4 regions of the Virgibacillus xinjiangensis genome follow, and region 4 is predicted to be linked to each of the others. Evidence: riboswitches for the same ligand, from Rfam matches in the RefSeq annotation. Region 4 holds a riboswitch; each other region holds the start of a gene.
What was found. Region 4 has a riboswitch for S-adenosylmethionine ahead of metK (methionine adenosyltransferase). Riboswitches for the same ligand answer to the same signal wherever they lie in the genome.

Region 1 (5,017 bases), on a different contig from region 4:
TCAACTGGTTCTGCTTCCTCCTCCATAGCAGGGTGCTCTTCGGGTTGTTCTTCAGGAGGCGGAGACTCCTCTTCCTCAGGGATTTGGATTTCTACATTTTCAAAGGGGGACTTCTGAGAAGCCACGACCCATGACACGACAGCTGCCATTAAAAGTATTGCAATTATGGTATAAACCATCGACTTTCTCCTCAACATAACCACACCTATGCTCGTGCAAAATATATCTTTCTATTATTATAATACAAGTATAAAGCAAAACCTATGCGATTTAAGTAAATAAAAAAACGCCTTACAGGAAGGCGGATGTCATGGGTTACCTTGTATTTTTTCCCGGATCCATGGAATTTAAACATGAATGGGAAGTGTCAAAGACTGAAGAAACGCATGAAAAAGCAGGGGATGGACCGCTGTAGCGGCTGATTCCCCTGCTGATTCGGCATGGCAAAAAACTCTTTCCGCTGCCTTCATTTCCTATTTAAACGTTCACAGATTCTCGTGAAGAACGGTTATTCCTCAGCTGTACGGCCTCTTCATATGCATTTTTATTCGTTACGACCGTGATCCCGGAAGCTTCGGCATTTTCCAGTGTACCAGCAGCATCCACCGGATTTTCGACCCATAGAACTTTTCCTTGTGTATGGATGAGCTGTTCGATGACGGCCTGAGGAAGTTGGTCTCCACCAGCCAGAATGGCATCGACCGCTTCGAGATCCTCCGATAGGTCAGTTTTGTCGTTGATCTTTCTCACATCAAAGCCCAACTGTTCCAGCTTACTGCCGGATGATGTGTCATCCGTGGCAGCAATCACTTTCTTGCGTACCCCTTCACCGCTCCGGTCGAAAGGAGAAGAAAGAAGCCACTGTACGGCATCTTGTTCTTTAGGCTCATATCCTCCTGTTTCTCCAGTTGCTTTGGCAATAGCCTGGTCCAGGTCTGCCAGAATGTCCTGTGGCGATTCGATGCCTACGGAGAGGCGTACCAGTTCTTCTTTCACTCCACTTTTCTGAAGGTCCTCCGCTTTCAGCTGCTGGTGGGTAGTGGAAGCAGGGTGGATGATGAGTGATTTGGCATCCCCTACATTGGCCACATGGGACCATAAGTTGACATTGTCAATGAGAGTCCTTCCTGCCTCACGCCCACCTTGGATACCAAAGGTGATCACCGACCCATAGCCGAACGCAAAGTACTTTTTGGCAAGCTCATGTGATGGGTGGCTGTCCAGCCCCGGGAAGCTGACCCATTCTACTGCTGGGTGCTTCTCCAAGTAGGAGGCAACTTTTTCTGCATTTTTAGCGTGTCGCTCTACGCGCAGATGCAATGTTTCCAAGCCTTGCAGAAGGAGGAAAGCATTCTGTGGGCTTAACGATGCGCCGATATCCCTCAAAAGCTGGACACGGAGTTTGGTGATGAATGCTGCAGGGCCCAGGTCCTTATATTGCAAGCCGGCATAGCTTTCGTCAGGTTCGGTGAAACCAGGGAACCGTTCATTGTCCCAGTTGAACCGTCCGCCGTCGACTACCACACCGCCGATGGTCGTTCCATGGCCGCCAATCCACTTCGTTGCCGAGTGGACGACAATGTCGGCGCCCCATGTCAGCGGCTTGGCGACGTAAGGGGTGGCAAATGTATTATCAATGATCAGTGGAATCTGGTATTCATGGGCAATTTCTGCTACCTTCTCCACATCAAAGACGTACAGGCTCGGATTCGTAATGATTTCTCCAAAGACAGCTTTCGTCTTGTCTGTGATGGCTGCACGAATTGCCTCTGGGTCAGTTCCATCTACGAATTTCACATCAATCCCATAGCGTGGAAGGGTGTTCGCAAACAGGTTGTATGTACCGCCGTAAAGATTGCTGTCGGCAACAATCTCATCCCCTGAACTGGCGATGTTGAGAATGGATAGGGTGATGGCGGCCATGCCGGATGAGGTTGCCACCGCACCGACGCCATCCTCGAGCTGGGCCATCCGCTGTTCGAAGGCATCGACGGTAGGGTTCATGATCCGGCTGTAGATATTGCCGGGCTCAGCCAAGCCGAAGAGATTCTGGGCATGTTCGGTATCACGGAAAACATAGGAAGTAGTCTGATAGATTGGCACTGCACGGGATCCGGTGGTCGGATCTGGCTGCTGTCCTCCGTGAAGCAAAACAGTTTCGGGGTTGAACGATTGAAATTGAGACATGGGTAATTCCTCCTTGGTTTTTTGATGAGATATTTCACACCGCTCCTGGAGATGGGGAAGGGATATAAAAAAGCCCTCTTCCTAAGAAGAGGGATTGGTTATCAACCGTCCTCCTCTTATCTTCCAGATCGATCGGGTATGGATCTGTAGGATGTAGCACCTTTAATAGCGAGTGTCTCTCGCTCGTGGTTGCCGGGTTTCACAGGGCCTATTCCCTCCACCGCTCTTGATAAGAGATTAATCTTTACTAAATTACTAAACATTATAGGCTTTTGTGCCTGTAACTGTCAATAGATTTAGAAAATTTGACGTATGGGAGGAGTGCATGGAATATCGGCGAGAGGAGTGCGGGAATCGGCAGGAGGAGTGTGAAATCCGCGGGAGAGTGGGGGGGATCAGCAGAAGGAGCGAGATATCCGCTGTAGAGTGAGGGGATCAGCAGGAGGAGCGAGATATCGGCGGGAGAGTGAGGGAATCAGCAGGAGGCACGGGTTATCCGCGGGAGAGCGAGGGAATCGGCAGGAGGAGCGAGATATCGGCGGGAGAGTGAGGGAATCGGCAGGAGGAGCGAGATATCGGCGGAAGAGTGAGGGAATCAGCAGGAGGAGCGAGATATCCGCTGGAGAACGAGGGAATCGACAGGAGGAGCGGGATATCGGCGGGAGAGCGAGGGAATCGGCAGGAGGAGCGAGATATCGGCGGAAGAGCGAGAGAATCGGCAGGAGGCAGTCAGTTTGCCTGCTCTCCTGCCGAGGTCTTTTTCAAGGACTTTTGGGTCTGGATGCTTCTTCTATAGGTGGAAGCCATATAAATGATCAGTGCCGTCCAGATCAGGACAAAGGCTACGAGATGTGCCTGGGTAAATGGTTCCTGATAGAGGAAAACTCCCAACAACAGCATGATGGTCGGTGCGATGTACTGTAGAAATCCTACCATGGCCAGCGGAATTTGTTTGGCTCCGCTGGCGAACATCAGCAATGGGATGGCAGTAGCGGCGCCACTGCCGGCCAAGATCAGGTTAGTTGTGGACAGTGGTGCTGCCCATGTGAACGAATTGGCCGGAATGGCAGATAGATAGATCAGAGCGATGGGGGTGACCATTAGCGTTTCAATGGTCAGGCCGGTCATCGTGCTGACCTGAACTATTTTCTTCAATAGCCCATAAAAGGCAAAGGAGAAAGCGAGAATCAGGGAGACCCATGGAAAGACACCATAGCTGATGGTTAGATAGACTACTCCACATGCTGCGAGAATGAAAGAAACAATCTGGCTGCCGTTGAATCTCTCTTTCAAAACGATGGCGCCAAGCAAAATGCTGACGAGCGGGTTGATATAATAACCGAGACTAGCCTGGATCACATGGTCACTGTTCACGGCCCAGATAAACGTCAGCCAGTTGAGGCTGATGAGAATGGAGGCAAGAGCAATTCCCCAGAATCTCCGTTTGTTTCGGATGACTTCCTTTGTCTCGTGAAGAATGGCCTGCTGTTTTCCTGTTAGTAAAATAATGACAACCATGAAGGCGAAGGCCCAGATGATGCGGTGGGCAAGTACCTGGCCGGCAGGCACGTGATCCGCCAACTTCCAGTACATGGGCAGGAATCCCCATAGAAAATAAGCTCCCAAGGCGTACAGGATGCCGATTGTTGCCTGATTATCTTTCATGATATGTTTTCTCCTTTCTATAATAAGTCCCAACCCAGTACGAGGGGGTTAGTATTCGAAATCAAATGGCGTGCAAATAAGACAAGTTTAGGAGGAAACGTAGAGAAAAGCAATACTAAGCCTAAAAGAATATCTGGAAAACGCTTTCAAAATCCATTTGCCCATCATAGAATGGAAGTAAGCAAGCTTTTCCACTATGAGCCAGGAGGTTTGATGATGGGAGATAAAACGAACAGGTTCGAGACGGAAGTGGTTCATAAAGGGTATGATTCCAAGAAAATGCTCGGCAGTTTGGCGGTTCCCCTGTTCCAGACATCCACTTATACGTTCGATACATCGGAGCAGGGGGAGAGGCGTTTTTCGGGTGAGGAAGAAGGATATGTATATTCGCGGCTTGGCAACCCCACGGTAACTGTGCTGGAGGAGAGGATTGCCGCACTTGAAAAAGCGGAACGGGGACTGGCCTTCTCCTCAGGGATGGCAGCGGTCTCTGCCGTGTTGGTATCACTCACGAAAACAGGAGATCATATACTTTGTTCCCAGGGACTTTATGGCTGCACATTCGGCCTGCTGACCATGCTGAAGGAAAAATACAAGATACAGCATGATTTTTCCGCAATGGAAAGCAAGGAACAGATTCGCTCGCAGATCCGTCCGGAGACAGTGGCGGTGTATGTGGAAACACCGATCAACCCGACGATGAAACTGATCGATTTACAGATGGTTGCGGAGGTGGCGGGCGAGTATGACATCCCTGTGATTGTTGATAATACCTTTTCCTCCCCCTATCTGCAGCGTCCATTGGAACTTGGCTGTGATGTAGTGGTCCATAGTGCGACAAAATATATCGGCGGTCATGGTGATGTGATTGCGGGGCTTGTTGCAGGGAAAAAAGAGTTCCTCGATCATATGGCAATGACGACACAGAAGGATATGGGTGGTATATTGTCCCCATTTGACGCATGGCTGCTGCTCCGTGGGTTGAAAACACTCCCGATTCGGCTGGACCGTCATTGTGACAATGCGGAGAAAGTGTTCGCTTCGCTCAAACATCATCCCAAGATCAGGCATATCTATTATCCGGGAGATGAGAGCCATCCGTATCACCGGATCAAAGAAAAGCAGATGAAACGTGGCGGTGGGCTCATTTCCTTCGAGATTGAAG
Region 2 (5,017 bases), on a different contig from region 4:
AAGGTCTGCCTCTGTCCCGGGCTCTAGGAGGAGAAAAGCGGAAGATCGATGTAGGCGTCAGCATAGGCATCCAGCCTTCTGTCAAAGACACCCTCGATGTGGTGGAAAGGTATCTGAGGGAGGGCTATAAACGGCTGAAGCTGAAGATTAAGCCGGGTTGGGATATAGATGTCCTGAGAGAAGTCCGTCGCTGTTTCCCAGAAGCACCGATCATGGCAGATGCCAACTCGGCCTATACACTGGAGGATATTGATCACCTCAGGCAGCTGGATGACCTCGAGTTACTCATGGTGGAACAGCCGCTTGGTGCGGATGATATTATCGACCATGCAAATCTGCAGGCAGCTATCCGGACTCCCATCTGTCTCGATGAAAGCATTACATCCTTGGAGGATGCCACGAAAGCGGTAGAGCTGGGCAGCTGCAAGGTAGTCAATCTGAAAATCAGCCGGGTCGGCGGACTCACAGAAGCCAGGCGGATCCATGACTATTGCCAAGAACAGGGGATAGCGGTCTGGTGCGGCGGCATGCTGGAGGCGGGTGTCGGCCGTGCTCATAATATCGCATTGACCACCCTTCCGCAGTTCGTGCTGCCAGGTGACACTTCCGGGTCTTCAAGATATTGGGAAAAGGATATCATTCAGCCGGAAGTGACGGCAACTGATGGAGAGATCGTAGTGCCGGAACAGCCAGGTATCGGTTTTCAATTGGACGAAGAAGCCGTCAGGAGCTTTACCGTGGAAGAAAAAACGTTCGATTTCTAGCAATAGAAACAAGAAGCGACCATCCCTTTGGAGGAAGGTCGCTTCTTGTTTTTGATTAGAGTCGCTTCAATGCCTGGTCCAAATCCTGCATCAGGTCTTCTGCACGCTCGATGCCGATGGAGAAGCGGAGCAATGTGTCGGAAATGCCGCGGCTTTCCCTTTCCTCTTTCGGTATTTCTGCATGTGTCTGGGTCGCCGGATAGGTAATAAAGCTTTCTACACCGCCGAGACTTTCAGCAAAGGTGATGAGCTCCAAATTCTGAAGCAGCGGATCGACCCAATCGCTGTTTTCCAGGCGGAAGGACAGCATGCCGCCTTTTCCTGGATACAGGACATCTGTAACCGCCGGATGATTCTCCAAGAATTCGGCAATCTGCCTGGCATTCTCCTGGTGCCGGTCCATTCTAAGGGATAGTGTCTTTAGACCACGCATGACAAGCCAGGAATCGAAGGCGGACAGTACCGCGCCGGACGTGTTATGGAGAACTGCCAGCTTCTCACATAGCTCGTCCCCTTTGGCTGCAACGAGGCCGGCAAGGACATCATTATGGCCGCCGATATATTTGGTGGCACTATGGATGACGATGTCGGCTCCTGATTCGATCGGCCGCTGCAGATAAGGGGTGAGGAAGGTATTGTCCACGATCAAGAGCAGGTTGCGGCTTTTGGCCAGTTCCGCAACTTCAGCGATATCGATCTCCTGCATCAGTGGATTGGTCGGCGTTTCCAGGAAAATCGCTTTTGTCTGATCGGTGATAAGCTTTTCTGTTTCCTCTATGCTGATGAACTCCGTATAACGGGTCCGGATATCATATGCCTGTTCATATTGCTCCAAGATGCGGTATGTACCGCCATATAGATCTTCCGGTGCAATGATCTCATCCCCGCTTTTGAAAAGGGATAGCACGAGCTGGATGGCGGACATGCCTGAACTGCAGGCAAACCCCCTGTCACCGGATTCCAAATCGGCGATTCCGTCCTCCAGAAGGGTTCGGGTAGGGTTTTTGGTGCGTGTATAATCATACCCGGTGGACTGTCCGAGACCCACGTGCTGATAGGCGGTCGACATATAGATCGGTGGATTGATGGCTCCTGTCTTTTCATCACTTCTGTTCCCCAACTGGGCCAGTTTCGTTTCAATGCTCTTGTCGGTCATTTCTTCATCTCCTTGATTGTCATTTCATACGGCAAGGAATAGGCTATCCTGCAGCAGGTTGCAACTGCTGGGGAAACCGTCTATTCCTTTTTTGTGTTTTAGGAATACATGAAAGCCCTCTTCTTATCCACAAGAAGAGGGCTTGGCTTAAAGCTCATTCTCTTCTTATCTTCAGCACACAAGCTTCTGGAATTGGCACAGTACTGCACGGTAGTCAGTCTGCTGCCGAGGCTTCGAAGGGCCAGTCCCTCCACCTCTCTGGATAAGAAAATTCAGTATTCTATTGATTTAATACTGACATTACACCTGGCGACCGGAAAAGTCAAGATGCATAGCGTGACGGAAAATTCTGCCTATTAGAGTGGTTGGACAAGCGGCCGCATCAACTGGTCAAAATATAGCCAACCACAGCTACATAGCTGGCCAATGCCAGGGATGAAGGCAGCAGGTAGGTCCACATATTCCTGGTCCTGTCGCGCTTAATGGTCACCATCACGATGGTGGTGAGCAGGAAACCGATGATGGATAGATAGAGGAGATCATCGCTTGCTGCCTGCCACATGTTTCCTCCAGGGTAAAAGAAATCACCGGCAGCAAGAATCGTGATATTGAAGGCATTGCTGCCAAGCAGTGTACCCACGGCAAGGTTCATATTCGACAAACGCAGGGCCGTATACACACTTGCTGCATCCGGAAGGGAAGTCGCCAATGCAATCATCAGACTGCCGACAGCTGTGGCGCTGATGGCTGTTTCCCGGGAAATCGCATCCCCTGTGACCGACAAGCTGCTGCCTGTAATGAAAATGATGACAGCGAACAAGAGGAAACGCCGGATGGCAGAGCCTAGACCGCTGGTGGTTACCGGGTCAGGCTTATCCTCCTCTTGTGGGCTGCCGGACAAGAATTTCATTCCAACCAAGTAGACCGTAACAAGCGCGAGACTGGTGAAACCCAACTCAAATAAGGAGACATCAAAATCAAAACCAAGACCCAGCGTAATGAGTACGCAGAGGAATAAGGCCAGATAGCCAGTATACAAGTGGTTATGCGACACAGTCAGGAAAAGACGTTTTTTCCGGAAGTGCACGTCGAGCAGGAACAGTACAAACATATTGAACAGAATGCTGCCCACTCCATTTCCGATCACAATATCCGCATTGCCGATGACACTTGCTGATATGGTTGCTGTGAGTTCCGGAAGGGAAGTGGCAATGGAAAGCAGCAGAGTTCCTGCCAGGAATCCGCCTAATTTGGCTTTATGGCTGATAATATTGGCATACTTTGATAGTTGAGTAGCGGCAAAGACAGAAAGAATTGCTGAGATGATGAAAATGACGAGTAATGTGACGGAATTAATAGGCGATCTGCTCCTTTCATGACGTACCGCGAATGTAAAGTGTTTTCTATGTTTGCATTCCCCATTTCCTGTAAGAATAACAAGGTTGGAACAGTAATTTTCTGGAAACCGGCCATGGAAAGGTATTTGGACAGAATACATGCCCGGGTGGCGAGATAGATGTTATCATAGGTAAAGAATACCAGCATAGAAAGGGTCCATTTGAATGAAAATCGTTTCGATCGACTTTGAAACTGCCAATGAAAAACGCTTCAGCCCTTGCGCGGTTGGCGTAGTCGTAGCCAATGAGTACGAGATTGAGGAGGAATACTACCGTTTGATCAATCCCTTGATGCCGTTCAACCGCTTCAATACCAGAATCCATGGGATAACTGAACGGGATGTGGAGGATGCACCTACCTTTGCGGAAATGTGGCCGGAGCTGAATCATTTTCTCACAGGACAATTGGTTGTTGCCCATAATGCCAGTTTCGATATGAGTGTCATCCGGCAGACATTGGATCATTACAACCTGGAGTATCCGGAGATGGATTATCTCTGTACGGCGAATATCTCCAAAAAGGTATGGCCTGAGCTGCAGAATCATAAGCTGAATACTGTGGCTGAGCACCATGGCATCTCGTTTGAACACCATCATGCATTGGAGGATGCGCGAGTAGCAGCCAAAGTATTCATGCAGGCTTTGAGGTCGTATGAAACAGATGAAGTGGATGACTTATTGGCCAAATGCCGGATGTCCAAGGGAAGAATTTATGAACGAGGCTATCATCCGCCCAAGTCGAAGAAAGCGGCGAAAAGCAGGAAAATCTATTTTTAGTGATGTCAAATGGTTCAGGACCTGGGTGGCTCCCTTAAGGGAAGGGCTTCCTATCCGTTAGAATGGGGATCTCCATGTCGGGATTGACCTGCCAAAGCAGGCGGCAAATGTCCTACACTGCAGAGAGTAAACCAAGATTATAAGTAAAGAGAGAAGGGAGAGCGTCATATGAATAAGAAACGATGGATTGCACTGGTGATTGCAGCAGGTCTGCTTCTGTTCTCGGTGATCTGGCAGGCTGCTACGAGTTTCATGACGGCCGATTTTGAAGAGCTGTTCAATGCCAATGACACTCCATTTGAGGAGAAGGTCATTGAGGAAGGCTCAGGGGCAGGCAAAATTGCTGTCATCAACTTGAACGGAGTCATCCAGGATACGACAGGCAACTCTTTTACGGCGAGTGGTTACGACCATGCAAAGTTTTTGGAAATGATTGAGGCTGCGGGCGAAGATACGATGGTGGATGGCATCATCCTTCGCGTGAACACACCCGGCGGCGGTGTCGTCGAGAGTGCGGAAATCCATGATAAAATCATAGAAGTACAAGAGGAGACCGGTAAGCCTGTATACATATCGATGGGGAATACAGCAGCCTCCGGAGGATACTATATATCCGCTCCTGCTGATAAGATTGTTGCACATCCGGCTACATTGACCGGTTCCATCGGCGTCATCATGCAAAGCATCAATTTTTCGGATTTGGCAGATGACTTAGGAGTAGACTTCAATACCATCAAGAGTGGTGAATACAAAGATATCATGTCCGCTTCCAGGGACATGACCGAGGAAGAGCGGGAAATCCTGCAAACAATGATCGACGATATGTATGGAGACTTCGTCCAAGTAATCGTAGATGGCAGGGACATGAGTGAAGAGCGTGTCATGGAACTTGCGGACGGCCGTGTATATACTGGCAGCCAAGC
Region 3 (5,017 bases), on a different contig from region 4:
GCAGAACCTTGGAAACTTATTAGAATAACATTAATAATCAATTAGTTTTATGTCAGGTATATGTCAACATTGTAAAGTGAAAGTAAATCAAGCAAACTACTGGATCTGCCAAGCCCATCATTCACACGAAAACAATGAATCTACACCAAGCGTAGACTCCAGTGGGAACAGCACGAGTCTGAAGGCCCCGGAAGAAGTGCCATTCTTTTGAGGAGACTGAAACCATGCCCACGGAAAGCGAAGTATTTTGTCGCAGCGGTGGCAGTCCTTCTCATTTCTATAGTAGGTTAGCCAGAGAGGATTTGAAATCGCCCTGCCGTTGCTTCTCCTAAAACAGAAAACTACACCAAGCGTAGACAAAATGCGTAGACTCCAGTGGGAACAGCACGAGTCTGAAGGCCCCGGAAGAAGTGCCATTCTTCTGAGGAGACTGAAGCCGTGCCCACGGAAAGCGAAGTATTTTGTCGTAGCGGTGGCAATCCTTCTCATTTTTTTGATTAGCAAAAGGTGCAGAGATATAGCCTGAAGTTATAACGAGACATAGTCTATAAGTGTTACACTATATCGTTTTAACAATGATATACTTACCATACATTCAAAAGAAAAGAGAAAGTTTATATAATTACACCTATTCCAGTTATTAAGCAAAGTATCTTCCCTGTAGGGGGAGTGCCTATAGCTTTTCCGGAAAATTTTCAAGCCAAACCCCAGTAAAATAACCGGAACACATATATATTCCGCAGAACAAACTCAGGAGGGATTCAAATGACAAAATCAGTACATACCCAAGTCAGAGCTCCATTCCGCGCAGATCATGTAGGAAGCTTCCTGCGTCCGGAGCGATTGAAACAAGCCCGTAGCCAAAAAGAAAATGGAGAGATTACAGCAGAGCAGCTTCGTCAAATAGAAGATGAGGAAATTGTGAAGCTGGTAGAAAAGCAGAAAGAAGCAGGCCTGCAAGCAGTGACCGACGGGGAATTGAGGCGCAGCTGGTGGCACTTTGATTTTCTGGAAGGCTTCGATGGCGTGGAAGGTTACACGCCGGAGAAGGGATTGCAATTCACCGGTGTAGAGACAAGAAAGCGCGGTCTGAAAGTGACAGACAAGGTCCGGTTCAACGGCCATTATATGATCGAACACTTCAAGTTCCTGAAAAGCCTAGCTGGCGATGCAGTGGCTAAATTCGCCATTCCAAGTCCAAACATGCTGTATTTCAGGGGGGAATTTGAGGAAGGGACATACCAGAATGACGAAGAGCTGGTCGACGATCTGGCTGCCGCATATCAAGGCGTGATCCAGGCACTTTATGATGAGGGTTGCCGGTATCTGCAAATCGACGATACTTCCTGGGCCATCTTCTTTTCGGAAGAACGCCGTAAATCGATGATAGAGAATGGGAAGGATCCGGAAAAAATTGCTGCCTTATGCGCTCGGGCTGTCAATGAATCCATTGCCAACAGGCCGGATGATTTGCTGGTGACTATGCATATCTGCCGGGGTAATTACAAATCAACCTATATGACCAGCGGCAGCTATGAAGCATTATCAGACATCATCTTCGGTGGCTTGGATGTTGATGGACTGTTCCTGGAATTTGATGACGAACGCTCTGGAAGCTTTGAGCCGCTGCGCAAGATCAACCGCAATGATCTATACGTGGTATTGGGATTGATTACCTCGAAGTTCGGTGAATTAGAGGATCCAGAGGAAGTCAAAGCTCGGATAGACGAAGCAAGCAAGTATGTTCCTTTGGAGCAGCTTTGCCTGAGTCCACAATGCGGATTCGCTTCCACCGAGGACGGAAATAAACTGACCGAAGAACAGCAATGGCAGAAAGTACGCCATGTAGTGGACATTGCAGAAGATGTTTGGAAGTAATCTTGGAAGAGACCACAAGTGAACATCTCTTATAAAGAGTGGTGGAGGGACTGGCCCGATGAAACCCGGCAACCTTTCAATAATGTTGAAAAGGTGCTACATCCTGCAGAGCTTCCGGCTTTGCGAGATAAGAGAGGCAGAGTCTTTACGTAAAAGCCCCTCTCTCTAAGCAGAGGGGCTTTCGTATATCATCAGAATTTCATCTTTAACGACAGACAGTATAAGTTCAACTAAAACGATGCCGGCGCCTTTACAAGGGCTTGGCTATCACCAGTAACGAAAGGAATGTGTTGAAAATGGCAAAAGTGAAAGAAGGTTGGCAAAGGTATCACACGATTTGGGGGTTGCTGTTGTTGGGGTGGGTCATTTCCTATATCGACCGGACGGCAGCTGGCCCCATCATCACCTATATGATTGAAAATGAAGTATCATTTTTCGCTAATGTAGATAATCCACATGGGATTGGCGGATTGATCGGAAGCTTGTTTTTCGCAGGATTCATGCTGATGCAGTTCCCTGGCGGGTATTTTGGCGACAAATTCGGTTATCGCGCCGTCATTGTCTGCAGTATTTTTTGGGCCGGTGTTGCCACATTGCTCACTGGTTTGGTTGGCGGTTTGATTGCATTCATCGTGTTCCGTGTCCTGTTAGGGCTTGGAGAAGGTGTGTTTTACTCGAATGACCGCTCCTATATCGCCTATCACACACCGGCTAATAAAGTCGGAACCGGGATGGGGGTCGTACTGACCGGTGTGTCCATCGGCCTGACTGCAGGGCTGTTGGGAATTCCATACTTGTTGACAGTTGCGGAGCCATTCATGGGCATCGATGCATGGCGTTTTCCTTTCTATGTAACCGGAGCGCTGACCTTGGTCGTCGGATTGGTTTTATATTTCTTTTTGAAACCGAAGGCCAGTACTGTTCAGCCAACCGAAAAGTCCTCACCGGGCATCAAAGCGAACTTTGGAAAGACATTCGGTTATATGACGGGGTATTCGGCGGTGTTCCTGCTCCTCGTGATGGGGATCTACTTCGCTTCTGTCCAACTGAACCTGACAGAAGTATCCATCGCATTCATCCTGGTGGCACTATGTCCATTGCTGATTTTGTACTTGTACATGACCAAGAAATCCGAAATCAAGCCATTGTTGGCCAATAAGAATCTCTTTTTCCTGTACTTATTCTTCATTCCGGTGATGTGGCATCTATGGTTCTATGGTTTCTGGTCCGTATCGATTGTGCAGGATTTTGGAGGAGGCGCCTTGATGGCAGCGGCATTGGTAGCTTCCTTCAACGGGATTGCCGGGATTATCGGATTCCCGCTGGGGGGCAAAATTTCCGACTTAGTGGCGGATCGCCCGAATGGACGGCGTAATGTGCTTGTCGTTCTGACGGCTGTATTGACGGTGCTTATCTTTGTTTTTGCTGGCTATGTCATGATGGGCTATAGTCATCCAGTGGTCATGTCGGTCATTCTATTTGTATCCGGCCTATTCTTTTTCGCCTTGCAGCCTGTTGCCCATGCACTGGCATCCGACCTCACCCCGCCGGAGAACAAGGGGTCCATGTTCGGTATGCTTAACCTGATTGCAGAAATCGGTGCGGTGCTGGCGCCGGTGGTCTCCGGTGCGATTCGCGACCAATCCGGCAACTGGGGCTCTGCACTCTTGCTGGATGGCGCTTTGATGGCTGCCGGCCTGGTTCTTGTAATTGCCATATCCGGAAAAGCTGTCGCGAGCTCGGCCGTTGGCAAGAGTGCTTAGGTCGCAGGAAATAGACGTAGCTACTTTCCATGAAAGACAGGAGGATGGGTCATAACGAGGTGGTATGAAGCGAAAGAACGTAACAATGCAGTGAACCAGCGGAGGAAATATGCGCAGATTCCAACGGGAGGAAAGGCCTAGGTGAGACCCCGAAGTGCGATAGCATTCGGAGGCTCACCAGCCGCCCGTGGAAAGCGAAGTAAGTATATTTCCGAAGCGGGTGTATACCACTCCCTTTTGATTTAAATACATATCGGGTTGACAAAGGATAATGGGCTCCGATATAATTACTTCGAATTCGAGATAATTATAAAGGAATGGTATTCATGACTGATCACGATCAGCGTAACAATGACGAGGAGTTGTCCCTGAAGTTATTTGTGGTGTTGTCCCGTGCCTTGCAATCCATCAAAAAGCGGGTGGAAGAAGATATCAAATGTCTGGGCCTCAATCCAACAGAGTTTGCGGTTCTTGAACTGATTTATAATAAAGGTGACCAACCCATACAGAAAATCGGTGATAAGGTCCTCATCGCAAGCAGCAGTATTACCTATGTGGTAGATAAGCTGGAAAAGAAAGGATTCTTGAAGAGAAGACCATGCCCCGAAGACCGACGGATCACCCATGCAACATTGACAGATGCCGGAAAGGATCTGATGGATGACGTCTTCCCGAAGCACAAAGCTGCCATGCAGGACATATGCAGTGGCCTTGATGCACAAGAGAAAGAAGTATTGATCGATCAACTGAAAAAATTGGGATACCATGCCCAGGGTATCTAAATTTTTTGGATAATATCTCGATTTCGTGATAAATTAATTCATATCACTCATTCGCTTCAAAAAATCAGAGTTGCTTTAGATCATAATCAATCCTAGGACAGAGGAGGGGAGATAGATGAACAAGAAGACGGCGGGAATCCACCATATTTCTGCCATTGTCGGTCATCCCCAAGAAAATGTAGACTTTTATGCCGGAGTATTAGGACTGCGTTTAGTCAAGAAGACCGTGAACTTTGATGATCCGGGCACCTATCACCTGTACTTCGGAAATGAAGGTGGAAAGCCGGGAACGATCATCACGTTCTTTCCATGGGCAGATGCGTATAAAGGGAGAGTCGGCGCAGGCCAGGTCGGTGTCACTTCCTATGTGGTTCCAGTGGGCGCGATGGGATTTTGGGAAGACAGACTGGAAAAGTTCCACATTCCTTTTACAAAGACGGAGCGCTTTGGAGAAGAAACCCTGCAATTTGCGGATCCTCATGGGCTACATCTGGAAATGGTGGAAAGGGAAGAGGGAAATGTAAATACCTGGAACTTCGGCAATGTAACGCCGGATGTGGCAATCAAAGGATTCGGGGGCGCAACCCTGTTATC
Region 4 (5,017 bases):
AGAAGCGGTACTGGAATACCTGGAACAGTTGGATCAGCAAACATATACGGTTCTTCAATACGCATTCATCAACCAAAAGAATGATCCTCCGTTTATAGTCGCGGTACAAAAAAAGTGACGCTAGCAATTGGATGGGTTCAACCACTCTTTCCCCCATTCAATCGATAATAAAGCGCCGTATTCCAGTAAAAAAATCTAGATCTCCAACCTCCCCGTTTGATCAGCGTCCGCCGCATCTGTGGGCCATTTCTCAATTCATCCACCTTGGGGTCGCCCAAGTATAGACCGATTAGGCCTTCCAGCACCATCTGGTGAAATAGCGGATTTGGCAGTGAATGGCTCCGGCTCTCGGCCTGCTGGATGAAAAAGAGGAATCGCTCCTTCATCCTGTCCTGGTCTTCATAATAGCTACAGAAGTTCAAGTCCCCTTCTGCTTCATCCTCCTGCTGATCGATAAAATAATCCAGCATGATATGTACCGCTTGTATATATGGAAAGTATCCATCATAAATTTTTCCAGCAACCTCTTCATCCATATGACTGGACAAGGCATAGGATACAAGACTGAATACCCCGAGTGTTGAGCCAGCTGCAGCAGAAAACTCGTACCAATCCAACCCTTGAAACGATGTTTTATGCTGATGAAACCACGCTGTCAATCTTGGTACCCTTTCCTGTTTGGCAACATGTTTATGTACCTGCAGATCGGTATATAGACATTGGAGGTCAAGAAGATAATCTTTCACCATCTGGTAGTTATCCAGATGGGTGACTGTGTGTCGACATGTAGCTGCCAGCTCTGCAAGGTATCCTCCATCATCCTGTTCTTCTCTATACCGGTAATAATTCCTGGTCTCTTTCCCAGGTACCAGTGCATCTTCCATTGCTTGATGAAGCTGGCGGAAATCTGCAGGGTCCATCGATGTGCTCCGATCACAAAGATTGTCCAAATAGTCACTGATCGTCTGGTAGGCAACAATGAACCGCACCGCCTCCTCGAATTCCTTCCCTGCAAGCAAACTGTACACTGCTCCTCCCTGACAATGGAATCGCTTTGCCTCCATACTGGCCAGTGCCTGGCTTCGCAACTCCATGTCAGGGATCTCCAAAGCTCGTCTCTTCCAGTAGGTAAGTTCCCTGTCCACCGCCGGAAATACTTGCTGATACACTCTTTTCATTAATACCAATGCCTTGGTTGGGACTTGTTTTGACAATCCAATTCCTCCACCCTGGAAATGTCCGTCTTCATCTCCGGTTTGTTATACTAATTATATCATCATATTTCCAAGGAGGATTCAACTATGTATGCTTATAAAGATAAGGAACCATCCATTCATGATACGGTATTCCTGGCAGAAGATGCCCTGGTGATCGGTGACGTTTCCATTGGAGAAAATTCAAGTGTTTGGTTCAAAACGGTCATACGGGGGGACGTAGCACCGACACGGATTGGTAAACGTGTCAATATCCAGGATTTGTCCATGCTTCATCAAAGCCCTGGCCGTACATTGGTGATTGAAGACGATGTGACCGTTGGCCATCAAGTAACACTTCATTCCGCCATCGTAAGAGAGAAAGCACTGATCGGAATGGGTTCCATAATTTTAGACGGGGCAGAAATAGGAGAGAATGCATTTGTAGGAGCAGGCAGCCTCGTCCCTCCAGGTAAGAAAGTTCCGGCCAATACACTTGTTATGGGCAGACCAGCGAAAGTGGTCAGAGAGTTGACGGAAGAGGATCATAAAGAAATGGAACGAGTCAGAAAGTCTTATGTCGAAAAAGGACAGTATTATAAGGAACACACCAATCTATAAAAGAAGGCCATACAGGAATGATCCTGCATGGCCTTCTTTTATTCTTATTCAATTTCGGTCAGTGCCTTCAATTCATCCACCTTATCTGTTTTCTCCCATGGGAATTGGACATCCGTCCTTCCAAAATGCCCATAGGCCGCGGTATTACGAAAGATAGGCTTTTGCAGGTCAAGCATGCGGATGATTCCTGCCGGCCGGAGATCAAATATTTTGCGTATGGATTGAACCAGTTTCTGCTCTCCGACAACTCCTGTGCCGAATGTGTTCACAGAAATGGATACCGGTTCTGCTACACCGATGGCATAAGCCAGCTGCACCTCACATGTTTTGGCAAGTCCTGCCGCGACAATATTCTTGGCTACGTAACGGGCAGCATATGCTGCAGAGCGGTCCACTTTCGTGGCATCCTTGCCGCTGAATGCTCCTCCACCATGCCTGGCATAGCCGCCATAAGTATCTACGATGATTTTCCGTCCGGTTAGTCCTGCATCCCCTTGTGGACCGCCTATGACGAAACGTCCAGTCGGATTGATGAAATACTTGGTCGTATCGTCCAGCAATTCGGGGGGCACGACAGGTTTGATCACATGTTCCTTAATATCCTTCTCGATCTGTTCCAACGGAATATCCTGGTGATGTTGGGTAGATATGACAATGGTATCGACCTTGACTGGGCGATCCTCTTCATCATACTCTACCGTCACCTGTGTCTTACCGTCCGGGCGGAGATAGTCGAGGACTTTATCCTTTCTAGAATCTGCCAGGCTTTTGGCAAGCTTATGTGCCAGAGAAATTGGCAATGGCATCAATTCTTCTGTTTCATCACAAGCAAAACCGAACATCAAGCCCTGGTCCCCTGCACCGATTGCATCAATTTCCTCTTCCGTCATCTTGCCTTGGCGAGCTTCAAGAGCTTGATTGACCCCTCCAGCAATATCAGGCGATTGCTCATCAATCGCAGTGAGTACGGCACAGGTATCTGCATCAAACCCGAACTTTGCCCGAGTATAGCCGATTTCCTTCACCGTCCGGCGCACTAGTGCCGGAATATCTACATATGTACTAGTGGAAATTTCACCAGCTACCAATACCAACCCGGTTGTAACGGTAGTTTCACACGCTACCCTGGCAAAAGGGTCCTTTTTAAGTATTTCATCCAGAATAGCATCGGATATCTGATCGGATATCTTATCCGGATGTCCTTCTGTTACTGATTCAGAAGTGAATAAACGACGGTTTTCAGCCATGTGGCTAAATCCTCCCCTAATTATATTACGGTACTCTATTTTTCCTTATGTTTTTCCTTTTTATCCAAACTGGTTAAAAATATCAGAACATACCGGATTTCCATAACCTAATATGGAAGCCTAAGGATTTCCTGTCAGGCAACAATAACGTTCAAACAAAGAAAAAACCTTTCCTGCCATCATGAGGAAAGGTTATGGCCTTTCACTCTTATTGTCCAAGGAAATATCCTTGCATCAGGTAAGCACCTTTTCACGCTGACGTGATGGTTGCTGGGCTTCATCGGGGCTGTCCCTCCACCAACTCTGAATAAGAGAGTATCCGTTCGCAGTTAATCGTATCGAAAGAGGTCTGGTGTGTCAACCTTTTTGGAAGGCAGCCATAGTAAAGTTCAATTTTTCATAAAATAATCGCAGAATTAGTGTGGACTATATTTTTTAATGTGTTATACTAATAAACATAATCAGAAAAAAATGGATGTTTGATAAGTATACTGTGTAAATTCATCAAAAAAAGGCGGGTTGTCGAAATGAAAATGGTGGAAAAATCATTAACAAAAGAAATCCATTCACATGTGAATCTCCAGGAGAACTTAACGGTACCACAGCTGGTGGAACAAATCCTGGCCCGTAATGAGGGCATCCTTACCGCTACCGGAGCGGTGCGTGCCACCACAGGGGCATATACCGGACGCTCTCCTAAGGATAAATATATCGTAGAAGACGAAATTTCCGAAGATCATATCGACTGGGGAGCAGTCAATCAACAAATTGATGAATCCTCTTTCAATAGATTGTATGAAAAAATGTTGTCCCATTTAAAAGAAAAAGATGTATTATACAGCTTCAAAGGATTCGCCGGCGCTGATTCAAAATATCGACTACCTATTCAGGTGATCAATGAATATGCCTGGCACAATCTTTTTGCAAGGCAATTATTCATAACGCCGTCTGAAGAAGAACTTTCTGGACACCAAGCGGAATTCACTGTGGTTTCTGCACCTGATTTCAAAGCCGACCCGGAAGCGGACGGCACCAACTCTGAAACGTTCATTATCATCTCCTTCAAAAAGCGTGTGGTCCTCATAGGAGGAACCGAGTATGCTGGCGAAATTAAAAAATCGATCTTTTCTGTCATGAACTACCTCTTGCCCCGGCAGGATATCCTGTCGATGCACTGTTCTGCCAACGTTGGGCAAGAAGGAGATGTCGCCCTATTTTTCGGATTATCAGGCACAGGAAAGACCACGCTTTCCGCCGACCCTTACCGGCGGCTGATCGGTGATGATGAACATGGCTGGGGACCGAACGGAGTATTCAACATTGAAGGCGGCTGTTACGCAAAATGCATTAACCTTTCCGAGGAAAAAGAACCACAGATCCATAAGGCGATACGATTCGGTTCTGTGCTGGAAAACGTCGTGCTGGACCGCTCTTCCAGATTGCCTGACTACGATGATACTTCCTTGACCGAAAATACTCGGGCCGCATACCCGTTGGAAAATATGGACAATATTATTTCTCCTAGTGTGGCAGGCCACCCCAATACCATCATATTCCTGACAGCAGACGCATCAGGCACCCTGCCTCCGATCAGTAAACTGACCAAAGAGCAGGCAATGTATCATTTCCTTAGTGGTTATACCAGTAAACTTGCAGGGACAGAACGCGGAGTCACAGAACCACAGGCAACCTTCTCCGCCTGCTTTGGTGCACCATTCCTGCCATTGAAACCGGCAGCTTATGCAGAGATGCTCGGAGAGAAAATTGATCAGCACAATTCGAATGTCTTCTTGGTTAACACAGGCTGGACCGGTGGTTCTTATGGGACGGGAAAACGGATGAAGCTGTCCTACACCCGCGCCATGATCCACTCGGCATTGGAAGGTGAATTGAATTCAGTGGAAACTGTCAGAGACGAAATCTTCGACTTGAATATTCCACTGCAGGTTCCTGGAG

Region 1: linked by a shared signal. The riboswitch ahead of ACFOGI_RS06535 (O-acetylhomoserine aminocarboxypropyltransferase/cysteine synthase family protein) and the one ahead of metK (methionine adenosyltransferase) in region 4 are both predicted to bind S-adenosylmethionine.
Region 2: linked by a shared signal. The riboswitch ahead of ACFOGI_RS00660 (methionine biosynthesis PLP-dependent protein) and the one ahead of metK (methionine adenosyltransferase) in region 4 are both predicted to bind S-adenosylmethionine.
Region 3: linked by a shared signal. The riboswitch ahead of ACFOGI_RS11275 (MFS transporter) and the one ahead of metK (methionine adenosyltransferase) in region 4 are both predicted to bind S-adenosylmethionine.

The regions. Positions count from the first base shown of each region.
Region 1 is NZ_JBHRSA010000027.1:25,266-30,282, reverse strand. It holds gene ACFOGI_RS06540 (SGNH/GDSL hydrolase family protein) at 1-179, opposite strand, end outside; gene ACFOGI_RS06535 (O-acetylhomoserine aminocarboxypropyltransferase/cysteine synthase family protein) at 478-2,187, opposite strand; SAM riboswitch class I at 2,301-2,423, opposite strand; gene rarD (EamA family transporter RarD) at 2,917-3,852, opposite strand; gene megL (methionine gamma-lyase) at 4,069-5,017, shown strand, end outside.
Region 2 is NZ_JBHRSA010000003.1:111,272-116,288, forward strand. It holds gene menC (o-succinylbenzoate synthase) at 1-764, shown strand, start outside; gene ACFOGI_RS00660 (methionine biosynthesis PLP-dependent protein) at 820-1,920, opposite strand; SAM riboswitch class I at 2,083-2,189, opposite strand; gene ACFOGI_RS00665 (sodium:calcium antiporter) at 2,303-3,418, opposite strand; gene ACFOGI_RS00670 (3'-5' exonuclease) at 3,483-4,094, shown strand; gene sppA (signal peptide peptidase SppA) at 4,263-5,017, shown strand, end outside.
Region 3 is NZ_JBHRSA010000043.1:44,901-49,917, forward strand. It holds gene ACFOGI_RS11270 (5-methyltetrahydropteroyltriglutamate--homocysteine S-methyltransferase) at 766-1,878, shown strand; SAM riboswitch class I at 1,905-2,012, shown strand; gene ACFOGI_RS11275 (MFS transporter) at 2,175-3,641, shown strand; gene ACFOGI_RS11280 (MarR family winged helix-turn-helix transcriptional regulator) at 3,968-4,423, shown strand; gene ACFOGI_RS11285 (ring-cleaving dioxygenase) at 4,539-5,017, shown strand, end outside.
Region 4 is NZ_JBHRSA010000010.1:4,114-9,130, reverse strand. It holds gene ACFOGI_RS03905 (class I SAM-dependent methyltransferase) at 1-118, shown strand, start outside; gene ACFOGI_RS03900 (tetraprenyl-beta-curcumene synthase family protein) at 138-1,214, opposite strand; gene ACFOGI_RS03895 (gamma carbonic anhydrase) at 1,302-1,814, shown strand; gene metK (methionine adenosyltransferase) at 1,859-3,061, opposite strand; SAM riboswitch class I at 3,267-3,375, opposite strand; gene pckA (phosphoenolpyruvate carboxykinase (ATP)) at 3,589-5,017, shown strand, end outside.